DNA from 2 places in the Affinirhizobium pseudoryzae genome. Region 1 is predicted to be linked to the other one. Evidence: predicted binding sites of a transcription regulator. Region 1 holds the regulator's gene; the other holds the start of a gene.
The links. Region 1 encodes PhoB, which activates phosphate uptake and scavenging genes when phosphate is short. Its sites were predicted from a motif close to TGTCATNNANCTGTCAT; they were not measured.
Positions count from the first base shown of each region.

Region 2: the regulator PhoB is predicted to act here: its motif matches at 2,060-2,076, upstream of G6N78_RS01535 (PhoX family protein).

Region 1 is NZ_CP049241.1:700,803-704,072, reverse strand. Features, by position in the region: gene pstB (phosphate ABC transporter ATP-binding protein PstB) at 1-215, shown strand, start outside; gene phoU (phosphate signaling complex protein PhoU) at 269-982, shown strand; gene phoB (phosphate regulon transcriptional regulator PhoB) at 1,021-1,704, shown strand; gene G6N78_RS03420 (GcrA family cell cycle regulator) at 1,830-2,393, opposite strand; gene G6N78_RS03415 (aspartate aminotransferase family protein) at 2,811-3,270, shown strand, end outside.
Region 2 is NZ_CP049241.1:269,652-272,921, reverse strand. Features, by position in the region: gene G6N78_RS01535 (PhoX family protein) at 97-2,004, opposite strand; gene G6N78_RS01530 (acyl-CoA dehydrogenase) at 2,242-3,270, shown strand, end outside.

The DNA of each region.
Region 1 (3,270 bases):
TCGCGACGGCCAAGGTCGAGGAACTGATCCACGAACTGCGCACCAACTTCACCATCGTCATCGTCACGCATTCCATGCAGCAGGCGGCGCGTGTGTCCCAGCGCACGGCTATGTTCCACCTCGGCCTGCTGGTCGAAGAGAACGACACCGACAAGATGTTCACCAACCCGGATGATCAGCGCACGCAGGATTACATCATGGGTCGCTTCGGCTGATGCCGCGCCGATCCGCCTTCCGCTGACAACCCTTGATCCGAGGATGACAAACCATGTCCCCCAGCCATATTCTCTCGGCCTATGACGAAGACCTGAAATACCTGAACCGCCGCATCTCCGAAATGGGCGGCCTTGCCGAACAGATGTGCGGCGATGCCGTTCGCGCGCTCGTCAATTCCGATGGTGCACTTGCCCAGAAGGTCATCTCCGACGACGTGATCCTCGATACCGCCGAGCGCGAGATCCAGGAGAAGGCCATCATCACGATCGCCCGCCGCCAGCCGGTGGCCGGAGACCTGCGCGAAATCATCGGCGTGCTGCGCATCGCCTCCGACCTGGAACGCGTCGGCGACCTCGGCAAGAACACTGCCAAGCGCGTGATCGCCGTTCAGGGCACCGGCGTGCCGCGCAAGCTCGCACGCGGTTTGGAACATCTCTCCGATCTGGCCCTCGTCCAGCTCAAGGAAGTGCTCGACGTCTTCTCCAACCGCTCGGTGCAGAAGGCGGAAGCCATCCGCCTGCGCGATGAAGAGATCGACGCGATGTACACCTCGCTGTTCCGCGAACTCCTCACCTACATGATGGAAGATCCGCGCAACATCACCACCTGCACCCATCTCCTCTTCTGCGCCAAGAACATCGAGCGCATCGGCGACCATGCCACCAATATTGCCGAGACGATCTATTACATCGCAACTGGCGCTGCCCCCGAAGGCGAACGCCCGAAGGACGACACGTCGAACACGCTGGGCGCAGTGGCAGAGTAAGGGCGCTACCGGCGCCTGCTTTCAGGAGTGCATGAACCATGCTGCCGAAAATTGCGGTTGTTGAGGATGAAGAAGCGCTGAGCGTGCTTCTTCGCTATAACCTCGAGGCCGAGGGGTATGAGGTGGAAACCATCCTGCGCGGTGACGAGGCGGAAATCCGCCTGCAGGAGCGGCTGCCGGATCTCCTGATCCTCGACTGGATGTTGCCCGGCGTATCCGGCATCGAGCTTTGCCGCCGCCTGCGGATGCGCCCGGAAACCGAGCGCCTGCCGATCATCATGCTGACGGCGCGTGGTGAGGAGAGCGAACGCGTGCGCGGTCTGGCAACCGGTGCCGACGATTATGTCGTCAAACCCTTCTCGACGCCGGAACTGATGGCGCGGGTGAAAGCGATGTTGCGAAGGGCCCGGCCGGAGGTGCTCTCCTCGGTTCTGCGCTGCGGCGATATCGAACTCGATCGCGAAACGCATCGCGTCCACCGCAAGAGCCGCGAGGTGCGTCTGGGGCCGACCGAATTCCGGCTGCTGGAATTCCTGATGGCCTCGCCCGGTCGCGTCTTTTCCCGCTCGCAACTGCTCGATGGTGTCTGGGGCCACGACATCTACGTGGACGAACGCACCGTCGATGTGCATGTCGGACGGCTGCGCAAGGCGCTGAACTTTTCCAACATGCAGGATGTCATCCGCACCGTCCGCGGTGCCGGTTATTCCATGGAAGCGTGAACCCTCGCGCCTGATCTCCACCATCGAACCCGGCCTCGTGCCGGGTTTTTTGTTGGCTCCCTCCAAAATCCGGGCACAAAAAAAGCGGGCCTCGTACCCGCTTTCTTCGAGATGCGCTGGAATGATCAGCCGCGGGCGACCGCATTGGCGGCGCGGCGGCGCTCGTTCACCGGCTGGTAGGCCAGGCGGGCGTGGTATTTGCAGTAGGGCGAGCTTTCGCCGGATTCTGCGCCGCAGAAGTGGAAATCGTCCTTCAGCGGGTCGCCGACCGGCCACTTGCAGGTGCGCTCCGTCAGTTCCGTCAGCGCCAGGCGGCGTGCCATCGGAACGATGACGTTCGTCGTGGTGACCGGTTCCTGCGTTTCGAGAATGGTGAGTTCGATCTCTTCCTTCACCATCGTGGCGCCGACAGAGCGGGTCACCGTGCGCGTGGCCGCGCCAGGGGCCGTCGCCGCCGTCGGGCGGGCATTGTAGGTGGTGGGGCGCGGTGCAGGGGTGGTGCGCTTCTGCGTCCGGTTCTGCTGGGCGTTTCCGCCTGCCTTCACACGTCCCGGAAGGCACAGCCGGTGCACCTTGCCGATGACCGCGTTGCGGCTCACGCCGCCCAGTTGCGCGGCAATCTGGCTCGCGCTCAGTCCTTCCGCCCACAACCTTTTCAGTCGTTCGACGCGTTCGTCATCCCAATTCATGCTGTCTCTCCGCCTTGAGCACACCCAGCAAGACAGAATCTCTCACCGTTACGGCGAACGTAATTCGCCGCGCATACTACATCTATACTTTTGGTGACTAGTTCCGCCGCATGCAGTCTAGTAATTGATCTTTAACCTAATGGGCGGCGGACTCGCTGACAAGAGTCGCCGGAATCGTCGCGAATCGATTTCCGGGTTTTCCCCAACTTGCTGCCGCATAGAGTCATTTTTGTCACAGCTGCCGCAAGGGGCGCCAAGCGGGCTTCCGCGGCGTGAATCGACGCGGAATCCACGCTTTTGTTGACAGCGCGGGATGAAATGCGGATAGTGCGCCTGCCGCCCTTTGAGGCGGCATTTTTGATTTCTGGCGGCCCCGGCTGCCTGTTCTGGACAGTATGCCTGAAGGAGTGCATCGCCATGGCTGAAGCTGCGCTTTTCGACACGTTTGCAAGGGCACCACTGCGTTTCGTGCGCGGCGAGGGTGTCTGGCTCGTGACGGAAACGGGCGAGCGATATCTCGATTTCGGCGCAGGCGTGGCCGTGACCTCGTGTGGTCATTCCAACCCGCATCTTGTCGCGGCCCTGAAGGATCAGGCGGACAAGGTCTGGCACCTGTCGAACCTTTACGAGATCCCGGACCAGGAGCGGCTGGCCCGCCGGCTGGCGGATGCCACCTTCGCCGACAAGGTGTTCTTCACCAATTCGGGTGCCGAAGCGCTGGAATGCGCCATCAAGACGGCGCGGCGCTACCATTATTCCAAGGGCTATCCGGAAAAATTCCACATCATCACCTTTGAAGGCGCCTTCCACGGCCGGACCATCGCGACGATCGCAGCCGGCGGTCAGGAAAAGTACCTGGAAGGCTTCGGCCCCAAGG
Region 2 (3,270 bases), 430 kb from region 1:
GATGAAACGGCATCAAGACACACCGGAGGCGCAGATGAAAAAGGCGCGCCGGAAAACCGACGCGCCCCGTTGGTGATGGTTCGCCCGAGATCGGGATCAGCCGATCATGGCATTGTCGTTGCGCTTGACGGCAATCACCGTCGAACGCGGCAGCTTGCCTTCGCCATCCGGGAACGGCGCGTCGGGATGCTGGATGCCGACGAAATGCGTGCGCTTGTCGGCAGACCAGGTCTGGCCGGTGACTTCCGCACCCTTCGGTGCCGTCAGGAAGCGCTCGATGCGGCCGGTGGCCGGATCGCCTGCCAGCATCTGGTTGTTGCCCTGGCCGGCGAAGTTGCCTTCGTTGCTGTCTTCCCCGTCCGTCTGGATCCACAGAAGACCGGTTGAATCGAACATCATGCCGTCCGGTGAGTTGAACATGTTGCCTTCGTTGATGTTCGACGAGCCGGCATAGGCGTCCTTGTGAACAGCCGGGTTGCCGGCCATGCAGAACAGGTCCCACTTGAACGTGCCGTTCGCGTGGTCGTCGCCTTCCGGGTACCAGCGCACGATCTGGCCGTATTCGTTCTTCTCGCGCGGGTTGACGGCGCTGATCGCCATGGCATCGCCACCGGCATTGGTGCGCAGCTTGCCGTCCTTGACCTCGCCACGGCGGCTGTTGTTGGTGAGCGCGCAGTAGGCTTCGATGGCAACCGGGTTGATCGCCACCCATTCCGGACGGTCCATGGTGGTGGCGCCCACCTTGGAGGCGGCCTGGCGGGTGAAGACGCAGATCTCGTCCATCGTCATGCCGGTCGTGTCCGGCGTCAGGGCCAGCCACTCGCCGGTGCCGTCATCGGTGAACTTGGCAACGAAGAGCGTGCCTTCGTCGAGCAGATTCGAGGTCTCGCCGCCCGGAACGTAGATGCCGTTCGAGACGAACTTGTAGAGGAACTCGCCGCGCTCGTCGTCGCCCATGTAGACGACCACGCGACCGTCACGGGCAATCACGACAGCAGCGTTTTCGTGCTTGATGCGGCCGAGCGCGGTGCGCTTCACCGGAACCGACTTGGCATTCGAGGGATCGATTTCGACGACATAACCGGCGCGGCGCGGTTCGTTCGGGTTCTTCGCCACGTCGAAGCGCTCATCGAACTTCTCGTAGGCATAGCGCGTTTCGGCGGCAATGCCGTAGCGCTTGTAGTCGGCCGGCATCTTGAACTCGGCATTGGTGGTGCCGAAGTAGCCGTTGAAGTTCTCTTCGCAGGTGAGGTAGGTGCCCCACGGCGTTTTGCCGGCGCCGCAGTTGTTGAAGGTGCCGAGACAGTCGGTGCCGTTCGGATCGGCGGCGGTCTTGAGAAGATCGGAGCCGGCGGCCGGACCGGAAATCTTCATCGGCGTGTTGTGGTGGATGCGGCGGTTGAACGGGCTGTCGACAACGATCTCCCAGCCATTGGCCCCTTCGGCCACTTCCATCACCGTCACGCCCTGCATGTTCTGCAGGATGCGCACGTCATCGAGATTGGCCGGATTGCCCTTCTCGCGATGCGGCAGGTTGATTTCCGGGTTGACGTATTCGTGGTTGACGGCGATCAGCTGGTGCTCGCCGACGACGAAGAGTTCCATGCCGTCGGTGTTTTCACCAAATACCTTGTCGGAGTTTTCAAGGCTGACGCCCTTCGCCGGATCGACATCCGGCACGCCCTTGAACAGCGGCTGGCCCCACTTGGCGAGCGGCTTCCAGGAATAGCCTTCCGGTACGTGGATCGTGTTGTCGGTGGCGATCGGTACCGGCTTGAACGGGAAGCGCGAGGCCTCCTGTGCCTGGGCCGAGGTCGAACTCATCAGGTTGCCGAGCGTGCCCATGGCGGCGGCGGCCGAACCGAAGGCGAGAACGCTGCCGAGGAAACCGCGGCGCGAAATGGCCGAGGCAACGACCCGGTCGAAGTCGGTTTCGGCCGGCGGCGGGTTCTGCAGCTCGTCCCATTCGTCCCAGGACAGCTTGCTTGTGTCGATCTCAGTCATGGTCGTCTCCCCAAGTTGGTTTAGAAGGGTTCCAAACGGGGTTACCCCGCAAGCCATGACAGGCTGATGACGAAAACCACAGCCGTCCAAGAGTTGACCACACTGCGACGGAAGCGCGCAAAACCGGCAAAACATTTGACGTTTACGTAAAAATCAATTAGCCGATAGAGGGAGGATCGGCCAACGTCTGGGTGGAGATGGCGCCGGTCAGGATACAGGATTGCGGAGGAGCATGCCATGTACAAGGCGCCGGTTGAAGACATCGCGTTTACCCTGAAACACGTGGCGGGCCTGGCGCCGGCACTGGCCGAAGGGCGGCTTGGAGATCTGAGCGACGATCTGGTCGATGCCATCCTGTCCGAGGCCGGTCGGTTCGCGACCGAGGAAGTGGCCCCGCTGGCCGAAATCGGCGACCGGCAGGGCGCGAGACTGGTCGATGGCAAGGTCATCGTGCCGGAAGGCTGGGACACACTCTACCGCGCCTGGGCTGAAGGAGGCTGGAACTCACTGACCGCCTCGCCGGATTTCGGCGGGCAGGGGCTTCCGCATATGCTGAACGTCGCGGCGCTCGAAATGTGGAATTCCGGCTCGATGGCCTTCGCGCTCGGCCCGACGCTGACCATGGGCGCGGTCGATGCCCTGACGGCGCATGGTTCCGAGGCGCTGAAGGCGACCTATCTGCCCAAAATGGTCTCCGGCGAATGGACCGGCACCATGAACCTCACCGAGCCGCATGCCGGCTCCGATCTCGGCGTGATGAAGAGCCGCGCGGAACGCCGCGACGACGGTACCTACCGCATTTTCGGCCAGAAGATCTACATCACCTGGGGTGAGCACGACATCACCGACAACATCATCCATCTGGTGCTCGCCCGCCTGCCGGATGCACCGGCCGGAACCCGCGGCATCTCGCTCTTCCTCGTGCCGAAATTCCTGGTGAACGCGGATGGATCGCTTGGGGCCCGCAACGACCTGCATTGTCATTCCATCGAGCACAAGCTCGGCATCCACGGTTCGCCCACCTGCACGATGATCTATGGCGACGGCAAGTTCGGCGACGAACCGGGTGCCATCGGCTACCTGGTCGGCGAGGAGAACAAGGGGCTGGCCTGCATGTTCACCATGATGAACAATGCGCGCCTGGCCGTCGGCATGCAGGGTGTGGCCATCTGCGAGGCGGCGACCCAGAAGGCGATCCAGTATGCCAAGGACCGCACGCAGGGCAAGGCGCCCGGCTGGACGGGATCCGGCATGTCGCCGATCATC